3 regions of the Kitasatospora paranensis genome follow, and region 3 is predicted to be linked to each of the others. Evidence: riboswitches for the same ligand, from Rfam matches in the RefSeq annotation. Region 3 holds a riboswitch; each other region holds the start of a gene.

Region 1 (5,771 bases), 2.6 Mb from region 3:
GGCGTCGATCAGCAGGCCGTCGACGACGGTGCCGGAGTCGCGCCCGAGGGCGTGCACCACCAGGCCACCGGCGCCGTTCCCGTAGAGGACGCTCGCGGTGTAGTCGAAGTCGTTCAGGTAGGCGCCGTGCTCGATGCCCCAGCCGCCGTTGTGGTAGGCCACGAACTGGCCCACGCTGTGGTGGTGCTGGGCGTTGAGCCAGACGAAGATGCCGTTCTGGGCGTTGTTGTGGGCCAGGCAGCGCTCGAACGTCCAGATGCCCTCGCTGGTCTCCGGCCATTCGTAGCCGGACGCCCCGGTGGCGCCCTGGACGCCGACCGCGACGCAGTCCCGGGCGGTGCCGCCGGTGCCGGCGCCCAGCGAGAAGCCGGTCAGCCGGTAGCCCCGGGGAGCGGGCTCGTAGGTCGTCAGGGACGCGACGCAGGAGTCGTAGGTGATGTCGTCGGACGGCGCCTGAGGGGTCCGGGTGTCCAGCGGGCCGTCCCACCAGTAGGCGTCCTCCCACGTCCGGTGGCTGATGCAGCTGCGGAAGGTGATGCCGTGGCTGGCGTGCGGGACGAACGCGTGGCTGCCCGTGTCGCGGACGACGACGCCCTCCACGACCGTGCCGCGGCCGGCGTCCCCGAGCATGTGGAAGTGCAGCCCGTAGCGGCCGAGCACCGGCTCGGTGACCGGGGCACCGGCGAAGGTGTCCTTGCCGGGCTGCCGCGGGCCGAGCCAGCGCAGCGCGGCGTGCCGGACGTCGGCGCGCCGCGAGCTCGTCACGTGGACGTGGGCGCGGCCGCGCTCGGTGCCCTCGATCCGCACGCTGCGGGTGAGGTTGAGCACTTCGGCGCCCAGCGTGAGGCCGGCACCCACCGCGACCCGCGGGTGGGCGTACGCCAGCGGAGCGGTCAGGGTGACCGTCCGGCCGTCGATCCGGCTGATCGTGCACAGATCGTATCGGGTGGAGAAGTCGTCGCCGTCGGGGGTCCGCTCGGGGTGACGGCGAGCTCGTCGCCGGCCTGCCAGCCCGCGGGTGCGGCGGCCAGCGTGAGGGTGGCGTCGCCCGGTCCCAGTGCGGCCGCCGCGCGGACCCAGGCGGTCTTGGCGGCGCCGTCCAGCCGGAGGTAGCCGGCCCCGGTGACCCAGAGGCCGGTGTCCGTGTTTGCGATCGTCATGCCGCCGCCCCGGAACTTCCGTTCGTCCACGGACGGAAAGCGCAGGGCGTGCACGGCCGCCCCGGCCGGCGAGAGCGCCAGGGTGCCGCGGACCTCGACATTGCCCGCGGACGCAAGGGTCAGGCTGCGCTCCGGGGCGAACACCAGCGAGCCGCCCGGCTCGATCAACAGCGACCCGACCGCGGCGTCGGTGTCGAGCAGCACCCGGTCGGCGATCGTGACCGCACTCCGGGGCCGGGCACCGCACCGCCCCAGCCCGCCGCGTCCGACCAGTGCCGGCCGGTCAGGTCGATCGGGGAGGGCGCGGGGCCTCCGGCGGCGCGGCGCTGTGCACGTGCCCTTCGGCGGCCGTCGAGGGCCCGCTCAGCGGCGGCGCGGTGGGCCCCGGCGAGGCGTCGGCCACCAGCTCGCGCCGGAGCAACTCCTCGCCTCCGACGGCAGCGAGGACGACCGGGACGGCGAGCCAGCCGAGCAGGCGGCGCCGGTCGACGGCGGAGCGCGGGACCTGTGGCCCTGGCACCCGTTCGGGCGGCGTGGCACGGTGTTCCATGATCGGCGAGCCCTCCCCCGGGGCCCGGTGCGGCCCCGCCGCCTGAAGCATAAACAAGCCGCTTTCCATTCAAGGGGATTGCGCGAAAAGGGCCGAACGCGACCGGAATCGCCGGGAACAATCGATCTTGAATTAAATCAAGATCACCTGTGATCGCCGTCACACATATTTGCGGTTTGAACTTAAGTCTGTCTAATGTCCTCCCACGTTCGTGGTCACACGGACCCAGTCGACCCGAACGCCGAGTCCTGCCGGCGGGCCGACTGGCAAAGCGATACGCACTTCGGCAGGGGCGGGGGAACCAGGTAAGTCGCCCAGGGCCGGTCATGGACCGGCCCTCGGCTTGGGGTGAAGCCGCACAACCGGACACGTCCGTCTCGACGTGCCCGTACGTGCGGCCGGGCAACTCCAGCCCGAATCCGACAGCTCACCTCGCAGGCGTGGGAGAGGAACGCTGTTTCATGCTGTCCATCAACTCCAAGCGCACCCGCCGACTGCTCGCCACCACGGGCGTGGTCGGCATCGGTCTGTCGATCCCGTGCCTCACCGCCGGCACCGCCAACGCCGCCTCGGTCGCGACCTGGGACAAGGTCGCCCAGTGCGAGTCCTCCGGCAACTGGTCGATCAACACCGGCAACGGCTTCTACGGCGGCCTCCAGTTCACCTCCAGCACCTGGGCGGCCTACGGCGGCCACACCTACGCCCCGCAGGCGAACCAGGCCACCAAGGACCAGCAGATCACCATCGCCGAGAAGGTGCTGGCCGACCAGGGCCCCGGCGCCTGGCCCGTCTGCTCCGTCCAGGCCGGCCTGACCAAGGGCGGCCCCGCCCCGGCGGTCAACCCCGGCGGCTCGGCCTCGACCACCCCGGCTCCGGCCGCCGCGGCCCCCGCCGCCCCGGCCGCCCCGGCCGCCCCCGCCCAGAGCAGCGGCTCCACCGCCTCGCAGGACGCCAAGCCCGCCCAGAGCGGCAAGTCCTGGCAGCAGCACCGTTCCTGGAACCACGGCGGCACCTACACGGTGAAGGCCGGCGACTGGCTGTCCCGCATCGCCGACAGCAACCACGTCCAGGGCGGCTGGCAGCACCTGTACGACCTGAACAAGTCGGTCCTCACCGAGGGCCCCGACTCGATCTACCCGGGCCAGAAGCTGTCGCTGGGCGGCTCCGCCACCGCGCAGAGCGGCTCCGCGCAGACCGCGGCCAAGCCGGCCACCACCGCCGCCCCGGCGGCCGCCACCACCGCCACCAAGGCCTCGGCCGTCACCGGCTCGAAGGCCGCCGCGGTCAACTTCGCCCTGTCGAAGGTCGGCCAGGCGTACATCTACGGCGGCACCGGCAACGGTGGCTGGGACTGCTCCGGCCTGACCCAGGCGGCCTACAAGGCGGCCGGCATCGCGATCCCGCGTGTCGCCGCCGACCAGGCCGACTTCTCCACCCACGTGTCGCTGGACAACCTGCAGCCGGGCGACCTGCTGTTCTGGTCCAACAACGGCGCCAACTCCGGTGTGTACCACGTCGGCATGTACGTCGGCGACGGCAAGTACGTCGAGGCCGCCAACCCCAGCGCCGGTGTCCGCACCCAGACCATCGCCAACTGGGCGCCGGACTTCGCCGGCCGTATCTGATCCCACCACGGGTCGGGTCAACCGTTCCACCGTCGCCCCCGGAGCTGGCCGCTCGGCACCGGGGGCTTCGGCCTGCCCGGGTAGGCTGAAGCCCCCACCGACCCGCGGGAGTCAGCATGGCGAAGGTCACCGTCACCCTGGATGCCGACCTGGCGATCGAGGTGATGCTGCTGTCCGGCGCGGGCAATCCGCAGGACGCGGTCGAGGTGGTCGTCCGCGACTACCTGGCGCGCGGGCGGCGCACCGAGGCCCGGACCGGAGAGGCCGCCGACGCCCAGCGGACGCAGCCGCCGCGGCGGGTCGCCGAGGACGGCTGACCGGACGCACGACCGGAGCACCGCCGGACGGAACCCGACGGGGACGGACGGGCACGGCACGACGAGGCATGCACGACGTGCACGTCGTGCATCGAACACCGAAGGGGCCCAGGAGAGTTCACCTCTCCTGGGCCCCTTCGGTGTTCGATGCAGTCGGCGGTCAGCGTCCGCCGGCCGCCGTGGAGCCGCGCATCACGAGCTCCGGCTGGAACATGAACTCCGCGCGCTGCGCGGGGTTGCCGCCGACCTCCTCCAGCAGGGCGTCGACCGCGGCCGTGGCCATCGCCTCCACGGGCTGGCGGATCGTGGTCAGCGGCGGCTCGGTGAACGCTATCAGCGGCGAGTCGTCGAACCCGACGACCGAGACGTCCTGCGGCACCGTGAGCCCGCGCTGGCGGGCCGCCCGGATCGCGCCGAGCGCCATCATGTCGCTGCCGCAGACGATCGCGGTGCAGCCCTTGTCGAGCAGGGCGCCCGCCGCGGCATGGCCGCCCTCCACGCTGAACAGGGTGTGGTGGACGTACCCGTCGGCCTCCTCGGCGCTGAGGCCGAGCAGGTCCTGCACCGCGGCGGTGAAGCCCTCGATCTTGCGGAGCACCGGGACGTACCGCTTCTGGCCGACCGCGAGGCCGATCCGGGTGTGCCCGAGCTCGACGAGGTGCTGGACGGCCATCCACATGGCGGCCCGGTCGTCCGGCGAGATGAACGGCGCGGCGATCTTCTCGCTGTAGCCGTTGATCATGACGAACGGGACCTGACGGCCGATCAGCTTGTTGTAGCGGTCGTGGTCGGCCGTGGTGTCGGCGTGCAGGCCGGAGACGAAGACGATGCCGGCGACTCCGCGCTCGACCAGCATCTCCACCAGCTCGTCCTCGGTGGAACCGCCCGGGGTCTGGGTGCACAGCACCGGCGTGAAGCCGTGCCGGCTCAGCACCTGTTCGATCACCTGGGCGAGCGCGGGGAAGATGGGGTTGCTGAGCTCCGGGGTGATCAGGCCGATCAGCCCCGCACTGCGCTGCCGCAGCCGCGTCGGGCGTTCGTACCCGAGCACGTCGAGGGCGGCCAGTACGGTCTGCCGGGTGGTCGCGGAGACACCGGCCTTGCCGTTGAGGACGCGGCTGACGGTGGCTTCGCTGACCCCCGCCTGCGCCGCGATGTCCGAGAGTCGCGCTGTAGTCACGATCCCAGAGCCTATTGCAACCATCTCAGACCGCCCACCATACGGTGCTGTCCGCAGCCAGCAGAATGTCGCCGTCGACCGCCTCTGCCTCGGCGGAGGAGAGCAGCATACGTCCCGGAGCGGGGATGCGAACCGGCGCGCCGGTGGTGTTCGCGGTGCAGACGAACGCGCCCTCTGCGCTGTCGCGCCGGAAGGCGAGCACGCCCTCGGGGGCGTCCAGCCAGGCCACCTCGGTGCCGGCGCCGAGCGCCGGGTGCTCCCGCCGGACGGCCAGCGCCGAGCGGTAGAGCTCCAGGGTGGACGTGGGGTCACCGGTCTGGACCTCCACGCTCAGGCCGGCCCACTCGGCGGGCTGCGGCAGCCAGCTGGGGCCGCCCGCGGTCGGGCCGAAGCCGTACGGGGCCTCGGTGCCGGACCACGGGATCGGGACGCGGCAGCCGTCGCGGAAGCCGTCCTGGCCCTCGGCCCGGAAGAACGACGGGTCCTGGCGGACCTCGTCGGGGAGGTCGGTGACGTCCGGGAGGCCGAGCTCCTCGCCCTGGTAGATGTAGGCGGAACCGGGCAGCGCCAGCATCAGCAGCGAGGCGGCGCGGGCGCGGCGCAGGCCGAGCTCGCGGTCGCCCGCCGTCCGGATCTGGGTGCCGAGGCCGGGCTCGTTGGCGAACCGGGTGGCGTGCCGGGTGACGTCGTGGTTGGAGAGCACCCAGGTGGTGGGGGCCTCGACCGGGCGCATCGAGTCGAGCGAGAGGTCGATCACCTCGCGCAGTGCGCCGGCCTCCCAGGAGGTGCCCAGGTACTGGAAGTTGAAGGCCTGGTGCAGCTCGTCGGGCCGGACGTAGTTGGCGGTGCGCTGGACGGTCGGGGTCCAGGCCTCGGCGACTCCGATCCGCTGACCGGGGTACTCGTCGAGGATCTTGCGCCAGTCGCGGTAGATCTCGT
Region 2 (5,771 bases), 2.5 Mb from region 3:
GCCAGATGCCCTGCAGCCAGACGATCAGCATGAACTGCAGGCCACCGCGGGCGATCGACCCGAGCAGGGTGGCCGCGTTGCCGCCGGCGAAGACCGGGTCCCGGAAGAGCCGCAGCGGGAACATCGGTTCGGCGACCTTCGTCTCCACGACGCAGAACACGCCGAGCACCGCGGTACCGCCGATCAGACCGGCCAGCACCCACGGGTTGGTCCAGCCCATGGTGTGGCCGCCGTAGGGCTGGATGCCGTACGTGATCGCGGCGAGCAGGGCGGTCAGGCCGACGGCGAACGTGACGTTGCCCCACCAGTCGATCCGGCCGGGTCGGCGCACGCCGGTCTCGTGCAGCGAGCGGTAGGCCCACACCGTGCCGATGATGCCGATCGGCACGTTGACCCAGAAGATCGACCGCCAGTTCCACTCGGCGAGCAGGCCGCCGAGCACCAGGCCGACGAACGAACCGGCGATCGCCGCCACCATGTTGACCCCGAGGGCCATGCCGCGCTGCCGGGCCGGGAACGCGTCGGTGATGATCGCCGCGGAGTTGGCCATCAGCATCGCACCGCCGATCGCCTGCACCACCCGCCAGCCGATCAGCCAGAGCGCACCGCCGCCGCCCTGCATCGGGTCGAGCGAGAGCACCACCGAGGTGACCGTGAAGATCAGGAAGCCGGCGTTGTAGATCCGCACGCGGCCCCAGATGTCGCCGAGCCGGCCGAGGGTCACCACCAGGACGGCGGTCACCAGCATGTAGCCCATGAGCATCCACAGCAGGTAGCTCACGTTGCCCGGCTGGAGCGGGTCGAGGTGGATGCCGTTGAAGATGGCCGGCAGGGAGATCAGCACGATCGAGGAGTTGATCGTGGCGATCAGCATGCCGAGGGTGGTGTTGGAGAGCGCCACCCACTTGTAGTGCGGGTGCTCGGCCCCTATCCGGCCCCGCCGGGCGCCGCCCGGGCCACCCTCCTGTGCGGACTCCTGCTTCCCTGCGGTCATCGCCCGTCCCTCCCCGGTCGCGCGCCGTCAACCACGATAGTTAGCTGACATCAACTAAATTAGCGCGCCCCGGGACACCGCGCCAGGGCCGGCCCGCGCGACCCCGGGACACCCGCCCGGGCACCTCCGCCACAACCCTCCGGAGGCTTCCGCCACGCCCGGCCGGAGGCTTCCGACACGCCCGCTTCCCCCGCGCCCCGGGCAGGCGTACGGTGGCGACACGGCACTGTGCGCATACGTGCCACCCGCTCGCCCGCTCCCCGAACGTCCAGCGCCGAACCGCACCGCGGAGGCCGTCGATGGCCGACCCCAAGGCGTTCCTGACCACGCCGCGGCTGCTCCGCGCCCGGCGCGCCGCCCGGGCCCGGGTGCGGGACTGGCAGGAGGTCTACCAGCCCGGGGCGCTGCTCCCGATCATCGGCGGCCAAGCGGCGCGCTGCATGGACTGCGGGCTCCCGTTCTGCCACCAGGCGTGCCCGCTCGGGAACCTCGTCCCGGAGTGGAACCGGCTGGTCGCCGACGACGACTGGCGGGACGCCGCCGACCGGCTGCACGCCACCGACAACTTCCCCGAGTTCACCGGCCGGGTCTGCCCCGCCCCCTGCGAGAGCGCCTGCGTGCTGGGTATCGACGCGGAGCCGGTGACCATCCGCAACGTCGAACTGGCCGTCGTCGACCGGGCCTGGGAGCAGGGCTGGGAAGTACCCTGCCCGCCCGACCGCCGGAGCGGCCGGACGGTCGCCGTGGTCGGCTCCGGTCCCGCCGGGCTGGCCGCCGCCCAGCAACTCACCCGGGCCGGGCACCACGTCACGGTGTACGAGCGCGCCGACCGCCCGGGCGGCCTGCTGCGGTACGGCATCCCGGACTTCCGCCTGGAGAAGCACCGGGTGGACCGCCGGATCCAGCAACTGCGTGCCGAGGGGACGGAGTTCCGTACCGGCGTCACGGTCGGCGAGGACCTGTCGGCCGCGGAGCTGCGGGCCGGCCACGACGCGGTGGTGATCGCGGTCGGCGCCACCGCGTGGCGGGAACTGCCAGTACCGGGGCGGGGATCGACCGGGATCCACCAGGCCATGGAGTACCTGCCGCTGGCCAACCGGGTGGCCGCCGGGGACCTGGCGGCCTCGCCGGTCAGCGCCCTCGACCGCCGGGTGGTGGTGATCGGCGGCGGCGACACCGCGGCCGACTGCGTGGGCACCGCCGTCCGCCAGCAGGCCGCCGGTGTCCGGCAGCTCGACATCAACCCGCGGCCGCCGGACGGCCGCCCGGGCGCGCAGCCGTGGCCCGTGCACCCCAAGGTGCACCACGAGACCACCTCGCACGAGGAGGCCTGCGCCTGCCGGCAGCCGGCGGACGGCGACGGGCCGGACATCCGGTGCTACGCCTCGGCGACCGTCCGCTTCGACACGGACGCCCGGGGCCGGGTCTCCGCCGTGCGGATCGCCGACGCGGCGCCGGGCACCCGCGCCCCACTGCCCGGCACCGAGCACACCCTGGAGGCCGACCTCGTCCTGCTCGCCCTCGGCTTCTCCGGCCCGGAGCCCGGTACCGCCCTGGTGCGCCAGCTCGGCCTCGACCTGGACGGGCACGGGAACCTCGCCCGGGACGACGGCTTCGCGGCCGGCCCCGACGGGGTCTTCGTCGCCGGTGACGCCGGGCGCGGCCAGTCGCTGGTGGTCTGGGCCATCGCCGAGGGCCGTGCCGCGGCAGCCGCGGTGCACCGGTACCTGACCGGACGGGACGAACTGCCCTCGCCGATCACTCCCGGCGCACGCCCGATCACGGCGGAGGACACCCCGGCCGCGGTCCGGCCCCCGGGCCCGCGGTAGGCCGACGGCCGGACGGCGGACGAGGCGCGGGGCGCCGGAGTCGGCCCACGAACCGTCCACGGACACCCGCCGTTCGTGCCATGATCATCCGCTGTTCGCAAGGCTCCCGGCGCCGACCGGTGAATTCCCGCCGCCACCCCCGGCACAATGCGGGGAATTCCGGACACCGCATTCCGGCCTTTGTGCGGAAAAGGCGGAGAGGCCAACCGTCGCGGACACGACAGGAAAGGTCGGCCGTCGGCCCGGGCGGGCCGCCCACGGGCCGCGCCACCTGCGCCGCAGCCCTGCAACAGCCGGACGCCGGCCGCACTCCGGCCACCGCGGGCCCGCCCCGACCGGGCGCGCGCCGCCCTGCGGACGGCGCGAGCCAACCGATCACTCGTGATGGTTGTGTGATTGTCGGGATGCCAGCTTGTTACTGAGGCACCATTCCCTCTAATCTCCGGAGCAGCCCGACAGCACGGGCGCCCGAAACGCGGCACGCCGAACCCTGCCCACCGCGTCACCGGGTCACCGACCAGACCCTGGGCAGGGACGGGGGACCCACACGTACCACGCCGTCCTCCACGGCTAGGGGTGAAGCCGCCTCGCGCGGCCGGGCCACCTCCCGGTCCGAACCCGACAGCTCACCTCGCAGGCGTGCGGAGAGGGAACTCGATGGGTTTCATCGGCTCCGGCCGCCACCGCCGCCCCACCCAGACCGAGCGCGCCGTCGCTGCGGCGGGCGTGGCAGGCGTGGGAATCGCCCTGCCACTGCTCACCGCCACCGGCGCCCACGCCGTCGCGCCCACCACCTGGGACGCGGTCGCCCAGTGCGCCAGCGCCGGCAACTGGTCCAAGGACACCGGCAACGGGGCCTACGGCGGCCTCCAGATCGACCTTCGCTCCTGGGTCGCCTACGGTGGCGACGCGTACGCCGCCGAGCCCGACCACGCCACCAAGGAGCAGCAGATCGCGGTCGCCGAGCGCATCCTCGCCGACCGCGGCGCCTCCGTCTGGGGCAGCTGCGCCACTGGCGCCGGGCTGACCGGCGAGGGCCGGGCCACCGCCCAGCCGAGCGCGCCCGCCACCACGACGCCGAGCGCACCGGCGACCACCGGCACGCCGTCGGCACCGGTCACCACCACGCCGGACGTCCCGACGCAGCGCGGCAGCGCCGCCCCCGTCTTCCCCGGCATGCAGGGCCTGGACGCCGCCACCGGCGTGTACTGGTACCAGGCGAACGGCACCTGGTACTGGACGACCAGCCAGCAGGTCTACGAGCAGAACACCGGCACGGCCTCCCCGGCGCCCACCACCGGCACCCCCGCACCGGGCAGCGCCACGCCCGCTCCGACCACGACGACCACCCCGGCGCCGGGCACGCCCGCCCCGGGCACCACGACGGACACCCCGGGCACCGGCACCGGCACCACCACCACCGCTCCCGGCACCGGCACCGGCACCGGCACGACGGGCACCACGCCGGGTGCACCCATCGGGGACCCGACGGCCGCCACCGGCACGCCGACCACCACGGACGGCACGGCCCTGCCGGCCCCGGCCACCGCCCCGGACACCACCTCCTACACCGTCGCCCCCGGAGACACCCTCTCCGGGATCTCCGACACCCACAAGCTCGGCGGCTGGAAGCACCTCTACGACCAGAACCAGAGCACCGTCGGCGACAACCCCGACCTGATCCACCCGGGCCAGGTCCTCGACATCCAGTAGCAGTCAGCGCTGCAGCACCGCGGCACCGACGACGCGGCGGCCCCGGCTCCGGCACCATCCGGACCGGGGCCGCGGCGCGTGCTCCCCGGCCCGCACGGACGCCCGAGCAGGGCCGAGCAGGGCCGAGAAAATCGGCAGCCGGGCGCGGCGCCCTCCGGCATACTGCGCCGATGAGTGCCGACACCTCCTTCGCGCCGCACGAGCGGGCCCTGCGGCACGTCGCGTCGCTGTCCCGCGGCGGCCCGCTCGACCCGGCCCTGTCGATCACCCTGAACTTCCACCCGGACCGCACCGCCGACGGCCGCCCGATCCTGGAGCGGCTGGCCGACGACGGCGTCTACCACTCCCAGTTCGTCACCGGGACCAGCAACGGCGGCCTCACTGCCCACCCGGGCGGCGACCGGTGGCGCTGGGAGAACCGGATCTTCGGCGGCGCCTACGACAACGCCGCCGCCCACCAACGGCCGGTCTACGGCGCCCTCGACTTCCGCCGCTCCCCGTTCGGGGCCGCACCCCGGTTCGGGTCCGCACACCTCCGACTGCGTCCGGAGGCACTCGCCCGGACGACCCTCTGCTACCCGGACAGCGCCGCCGAGCCTGCCGACTTCGGTGTGGCCGACCGCTGTTCGCTCGTCGCACTGGCCGAGGCCGACGACCGGGACACCCTCGACGACTACGTCGAGGCCCAGGTCCACGGCCCCGTGCGGCTCGCGGGCGACGTCGAGGCGCTGGTCCTCGATCCCGGGCACCGGGGCACGGCCGTCGAAACGGCGGCCGGCCGGCTTCCGTTCCCGGTCGAGTGGCACCCCGGGTTCCGGCTCACCGTGGACCACCTGCGGCGCCATCCCGACTACCGCGGGCCGGAGTTCGTCGCGCTCGGCGCCCGGATCGCCCAGGACGGCCTGCTGGACCCGCGGATCCTCGGCGACGCCGCCAACACCGGACGGCACGACCCGCAGGCGCTCAAGCGGGTGTGGCACTGTCTGGCCCGCTTCGGCCGACCGAGCCGGTCGGCGCCGCCGTGCTGCCCGCCCGACTGACGCCCGTGCCCGGACGCCCGCGGCATGCCCCTGCGCGCACACCATCCGCCTGATGGTCCGTCAGTTGGCGCAAGGGTGGCGGAAGCCGCGAAACCCGGGCGGCCGATCAGGCCGAGGAGGTCGAGAAGGCCCCGAAGGCTGCGCAAAGCCTTGACGGGTGCGGCAGTGGCGGAATAGAACTGCCTCGCAGATATG
Region 3 (5,771 bases):
GACGACCACCCGGACACCGCCGTACGGGGAAGGCGCGGAGCTGAGCGTGACCCGGAACCCGTACTGCTCGGCGAGCCGGCCGACCGCGGCGAGGCCGAGCTGGGGCACCTCGCCGAGCCGGGAGACCTCCAGCCCGCTGCCGCCGGCCAGTGCGGTGGCGGCCTTCTCGACGGCCTGCTCGGGCATCCCGACCCCGGCGTCGTCGATCTCGATGACGGCGCCGTTGTGGACGGGGATCAGGGTGACGAACACCTGGGTGCTGGGCGGCGAGTAGCGGGTGGCGTTGTCCAGCAGCTCGGCGACGGCGTGGATCAGCGCCTCGGCGGCGGCGGCGACCACGGCGGTCTCCAGCCGGCTGCGCACCACCACCCGCTGGAACGGCAGGATCCGGGACTGCGCGCCGCGTACCACGTCCTCGAGCGCGACCGGTTCCGGCCAGTGCCGGCCGGCGCGGGCGCCGCAGAGCACCGCGAGGGTCTGGGCGAGCCTGGCCTGCTGGGCGGCGGCGTGGTCGGCCTTGAGCAGCCCGTCGAGCAGGGCGGGGTCGTCGTGGGTGCGTTCCATCTCGTCGAGCCCGGCCTGCTGGTCGTGGGCCATCACGAGGATGCGGCGGGCCACGCTGAGGAAGGCCCGCTGGGTGGCGGCGGTGAGCTCCTGCTCCTGCTGGACGGCGGCGGTCTCGGCGCCGCGGCGGGCGAGTTCGGCGTCGAGTACGGTGCGCAGGCCGTCGAGTTCGCGTTGCTGCTCGGCGAGCCGCCGGCGCAGGGTGACGGTGACGGCGCGGTATCTCGCGGCCGCCGTCAGGGAGAGGACGGCGAGGACGGCGGCTGCCACCGCGTACCACTGAGTCATCGTCACGCGCGAATTCTAGGGTGATGATCCTACGAAAGTGTGAACGGATCCACGCTTTGGTGAGCGGGACCCGTCAATCATCACCACGGAGATCGGCCGCTCCGTCAACTCTGCTCTTTTGAAGTGCACTTCGATCGAGGCCGCGTCAAGTGCCCCGACAGGTGGCGGCGCGGGTGGGACTACTGCCCGTCGACCTCGCCGTACGACTCCTGCGGGCGGGCCGCGACGGGACGCAGGCGGGGCAGGCCGCGGGCCACCTCGAAGGCCCGGAGGACGGTGGCGAGCAGGCCCGGCGCGGACGCCGCGGCGGGGGCGGCCGACGGGCCGGCCGGCGTGCGCTGGCCGGGTACGAGGCCCGCGGCCGTCGCCGGGGCCGCCGTGCCGGGGGCGGTCTTCGTCATCTCTGCACGTCCTTCGTGTTCCTGCCGTGGCGCGTTGCGGGCGGCGGAGGGCCGCCCGCTGTGACGAGTACCCCGTGGGGACCAAGTCTTGTCCTGCTTCTGCGACGGGACGGTCTCGAATCCCCTCCGAATCGGTTCCGGTCCCCGGGCGGCGGGCCCGGCTACGCCGTCCGGTCGACGGCGATCATCGTGCCCTGCATCAGGGCGACCTCCTTGCCGGGCACCCCGCCGGTGACCGACCGCACCTCGGCGCCGACGACGGTGATGGTCCGTCCACTGCGGACGACGGTGCCGGTGGCGCGCAGCCGGTCGCCCACCCCGGGGCTCAGCAGGTTGAGCTTGAACTCCACGCTCAGCACGTCCTTGCCGGCGGGCATCAGGGAGAGCGCGGCGGCGCCGGCCGCGGCATCCGCGAGGGTGCTGATCGCGCCGGCGTGGACGAACCCGTTCTGCTGGGTCACCTCGGGCCGGACGGGCAGGTCGAGCACCACCCGGCCGCGGGCCAGCTCGACGATCTCCACCCCGAGGGTGGCCAGCAGGCGCTGCCCCGCGAGGTTGGCGCGGAGACGGTCGGTGAGGGTGTCCATGGGTGGGTGTCCTGGTCTGTCCGGTGCGGTGGCGTTGCTCATCGAACCCTCCGCTTCCCCCGCCCCGGCGTCAAGGCCGGCCGGGCTCGGACCGTCCCGGGACCGCCCCCGGACGCGGCGAAGGCCCGCGCGGGCGGCGCGGGCCTTCGGGGCTGCGTGGGGCCGGGCGGCGAGGTGGTGCGGGCGGCCCGGTGCGGGGAGGGATCAGGAGACGTCCCGGTCGGTGTCGGCCGCCCCGTCGGCGCCGGCGTCGGGCAGCTCGGCGCCGGTCACCGTCCGGGCGTCGCCCGTGCGGTGCTGCGGGGCGTCGGCGTGGGCACTGGGAGCGGTCAGCGACGCGACGACGCCGACGGCGAGGGAGGCAAAGGCGAGCATGCTGCGCTTCTTCATGCCCTGCCCAACGATCCGCGCCGGGCCGGGTCACGCGGCCGGGGTCGTCCGCCGCCCGGCCGTGCCCCCGGAGCGCCTGCGGTAGCGTGCGGCCGACCGGTCCGGGACCGACCCGGATCCGCCCCTGGAGTCGTCATGCCCTTCATCAACGTCAAGCAGCTCGCCGGCCGCACGGAGGAGCAGCGGGCCGAGATCGCCCGTGAGCTGACCGCCGCGTACGCCCGGGTCACCGGGGTGGACCCGGGCGTGATCTGGGTGGCCATCGACGAGGTCCCGCTGGAGAACTGGTCGCTCGCCGGTGAGACCTATGCGGCGAAGCGGGACCGGGCGGCGGCCGCCGAGCGGGCGGAGCAGGACGCCGGCTGACACCGACCGCCCGCTGCGCCCGGCCGGATGGTCAGAGCCCGTCCACCTTGAACGGGTCGTGCTCGGCGAGCAGCTTCTCCAGGCGGGCCTGGTCGACCCGCGAGGTGAGGGCGCCGGCGTCCTGGCGGTCCCGGACGACCTTGGCCAGGGTGAACGCCGAGGTGATCACGTAGAGCAGGCCGACCGCCAGGAACGCGCGCATCCACGCGTCGACGGGCAGGTAGGCGATCCCGATCGCCAGGGCGGCCGTGGCGAGGGCGAACGACAGAACGGCCTGCAGGTGGTACGCGGCCGTGGTGCGGGGCTGCATCGGTGCGCTCATGCATGCAGGGTCCCGGAGCGGCCGCGCCGCCACATGAGTACGGATACTCAACAGCGTCGTCACCGTCCGTCACGGCATCGCCGGGCTCGACTGGCAAACCGTCACAAATCCACCAAGTCGCCCAACTGTGACGTGAGTAGACCTGCGGTAGTACTTGGAATCAGGGGGCCGTCGCATTAACGTTTGATAACGCAGCGCGGTCGGCAACGCCGTACCGACACGGCACCGTGCGCGTGTCGCTCAATCCCGCGGTCCGCCCTCGCCGGTGGGCCGGGGAGCCGGGGAACCACTTTCCTTGGGGTGAATCGGCCGGGCCGTGGCCCAGCCGTAGGAGACCTTCCTGCTCCGAACCCGTCAGCTAACCCGGTCGGCGAGGGAAGGAAAGGAGTACGCCCCCGTGGCGTCGACGATCTCGGCGGACCCCGCCGCATCCACCCAGCTCCTCGACCACCCCTGGGACCAGGCCGACCAGGCCCGCCACCGGGTGCCCCGTCAGACCAGGACCGGCAGTCCGCTGCTCGGCGTCACCGCCACCATGGCCGCCACCTTCGGAGCCGCCGGCCTCACCGCGGCCGCCGCCGGGCCGGCCGCGGCCGCGGAACCCGCCGTCGCCGCCCCCGACGACTCCGCGCAGAGCGCCGCCGACCCCGGCCTCGCCCTCGCCGCCCGCATCCAGCAGCAGGCCGACACCCGGCGCACCGCCGCCGAGGAGACCGCCCGGCTCGCCGCCGCCCAGGAGGCCGAGGCCCGCCGTGCCGCGGCCGCGGCGGCCACAGCCGCGCCCGCACCCGCCGCCGCGGACACCCGCGCGGCCGCCGAGAGCGCCCCGGCGGACTTCGCCGCACCGCTCGCGGCCTTCACGCTCGGTACCCCGTACGGTCCCGGCGGCGCGTACTGGGCGAGCCTGCACACCGGCCTCGACTTCGAGGCCCCCGTCGGCACCCCCGTCACCGCGGTCGCCTCCGGCCCCGTCACCTCCGCGGGCTGGGCCGGCTCGTACGGCTACCGGGTGGTGCAGACCCTGCCGGACGGCACCGAGATCTGGTACTGCCACCTGGCCCGGCTCGCCGCCACCTCGGGCCCCGCCACCCCGGCCACCGTCCTCGGCGCGGTCGGCGCGACCGGCAGCGTCACCCGGCCCCGGCTCCACCTGGAGGTCCGCCCCGGCGGCGGCGCCCCGATCGACCCGCAGTCCTGGCTCCGCGACCGGGGCGTCCAGGTCTAGTCCTCCGCGACCTCCGGGTTCTCCTGGTCCTCGCCGGCCCGCTCCTGCGCGTAGGCGAGGAGTTCGGCCGTGCCCGGCTCCGGGGCGAGGTCCGGGTAGCCGCGGACCAGCAGCTCGGCCAGGCCCGGCACCGTCCACTCACCGCTCAGCCACAGCGCGCCGTCCTCCGCCACCGCCTCGAACTCCTCGAAGTCGCCGGAGAGTTCGTCCGGCATGGGCGCGCCGAGCGCGGTCAGCGCGGCCAGGTTGCGGTAGCTGCGCTGCATGAGGCCGTACTCCAGCAGTCGCCGGGCGCCGTCGGTGGCCATCCCGATCGACAGCAGGTGGACGCTCCCCCAGGCCGGCTCGCCGTCCGCCTCGGGCAGCGGGTCCAGCTCGCCGGCTGCCACCAGCCCCGCGTAGGCCGCCGTCCGCTCCTCGGGCGAGCGCTCGCGGAACGCCTCCAGCCAGCCGCGCACCGCGTCCGGGTCGCCGGTGTCCACGCCGTCCGCCCGCAGCAGCAGCGTGTAGAGCCGCGGCCAGGTCAGCAGCGCCGGGCGCCGCAGCAGGGTGCCGAGCAGCTCGCCCTGCCACTCCGCCTCGGCGTGCAGCCGCTCGTGGCGCTTGGCGTTCAGCCGGCGCACCGCCCGCCGGTGGTCGATCAGCAGCCGTACCGCCGCGCCGTACACCCCCGGGTCGCCCTCCGGCTGGACGTACAGGTGCAGCCGCTCGTGCAGCAGTTGCTCCAGCACCGCCGAGCCCAGCTCGGGGAAGCCCTCGTGCAGCGGCGCGCCCCCAGTTCCAGCAGCGCCAGCACCGTCCACAGCGCCTCCTCGGGGACGGGCGGCAGGCCCTGGGCCTCCGCCCAGGCGAGCAGTTCCTCGGCGCGGGTACGGGGGATGAGCTGCAGGTCTTCGTCATTCACGTCCCGTACCGTAGCCGTTGCGCCCGGGACCCGCGCGGGAGACGCCGGCCGGCGCCCGGTCGGGGGTAGGGTCGGCCGGCATGACACCCGAACAGGTCCCGTCGGTGCGGCCCGTCCGGCTGGTCGGTCCGCGCCTGGCGATCCGCGAGTTCCGCCTCTCGCCGCAGGACGTCGACGGGCTGCACACGGTCTTCGGTGACGCCGAGACGGCCCGGTTCCTGCCGTTCGAGCCGCGCGACGCGGAGGAGTGCGCCGACCAGATCGAGCTCTACCTGGAAGAGGCCGAGAAGCAGCCGCGCACCGTCTACCGGCTCGCTGTGACCCTCGGCACCGACGGCCCCGCGGCGGAGGCCACGCCGGTCGGACAGGCCGTACTCGGTCTGGAGGGCGACCGCGCCGCCGCCCTCGGGTACGCGCTGCGGCGCGACCTGTGGGGCAACGGCTACGCGGGCGAGATCGTCGCGCTGCTCTGCGAGTTCGCCTTCGGCCGGCTGGCGGTGCACCGGCTGGCGGCCCGGGTCGACCCGGACAACACCGCCTCCTCCCGGGTGCTGACCAGGGCCGGCTTCCAGCTGGAGGGCAGGATCCGGCACGACCTGTTCCTGCACGGGGTGTGGCACGACTCCTTCCAGTACGCGCTGCTGGAGGACGAGTGGCCGGCCGCGGCGGGGCGGGGGTAGGGACAACCCCACCACGGATCCGGCAGCGGGCTGCATTCCGGCGG

The links. Region 3 has a riboswitch for cyclic di-AMP ahead of ABEB13_RS22605 (M23 family metallopeptidase). Riboswitches for the same ligand answer to the same signal wherever they lie in the genome.
Region 1: another riboswitch for cyclic di-AMP. It lies ahead of ABEB13_RS10190 (transglycosylase family protein); the one in region 3 lies ahead of ABEB13_RS22605 (M23 family metallopeptidase).
Region 2: another riboswitch for cyclic di-AMP. It lies ahead of ABEB13_RS34305 (transglycosylase family protein); the one in region 3 lies ahead of ABEB13_RS22605 (M23 family metallopeptidase).

The regions. Positions count from the first base shown of each region.
Region 1 is NZ_BAABKV010000001.1:2,035,614-2,041,384, forward strand. Features, by position in the region: gene ABEB13_RS10175 (hypothetical protein) at 1-828, opposite strand, end outside; gene ABEB13_RS10180 (hypothetical protein) at 894-1,364, opposite strand; gene ABEB13_RS10185 (hypothetical protein) at 1,444-1,710, opposite strand; cyclic di-AMP (ydaO/yuaA leader) riboswitch at 1,978-2,166, shown strand; gene ABEB13_RS10190 (transglycosylase family protein) at 2,172-3,335, shown strand; gene ABEB13_RS10195 (hypothetical protein) at 3,452-3,652, shown strand; gene ABEB13_RS10200 (LacI family DNA-binding transcriptional regulator) at 3,813-4,856, opposite strand; gene ABEB13_RS10205 (glycoside hydrolase family 13 protein) at 4,858-5,771, opposite strand, start outside.
Region 2 is NZ_BAABKV010000001.1:7,209,137-7,214,907, reverse strand. Features, by position in the region: partial or broken gene ABEB13_RS34315 (MFS transporter) at 1-874, opposite strand, end outside; gene ABEB13_RS34310 (glutamate synthase subunit beta) at 1,294-2,823, shown strand; cyclic di-AMP (ydaO/yuaA leader) riboswitch at 3,328-3,479, shown strand; gene ABEB13_RS34305 (transglycosylase family protein) at 3,481-4,536, shown strand; gene ABEB13_RS34300 (DUF3626 domain-containing protein) at 4,707-5,576, shown strand.
Region 3 is NZ_BAABKV010000001.1:4,676,416-4,682,186, forward strand. Features, by position in the region: gene ABEB13_RS22575 (roadblock/LC7 domain-containing protein) at 1-852, opposite strand, end outside; gene ABEB13_RS22580 (hypothetical protein) at 1,032-1,253, opposite strand; gene ABEB13_RS22585 (PaaI family thioesterase) at 1,415-1,840, opposite strand; gene ABEB13_RS22590 (hypothetical protein) at 2,045-2,230, opposite strand; gene ABEB13_RS22595 (tautomerase family protein) at 2,366-2,596, shown strand; gene ABEB13_RS22600 (YiaA/YiaB family inner membrane protein) at 2,628-2,918, opposite strand; cyclic di-AMP (ydaO/yuaA leader) riboswitch at 3,146-3,308, shown strand; gene ABEB13_RS22605 (M23 family metallopeptidase) at 3,316-4,143, shown strand; gene ABEB13_RS22610 (hypothetical protein) at 4,140-4,946, opposite strand; gene ABEB13_RS22615 (GNAT family N-acetyltransferase) at 5,128-5,727, shown strand.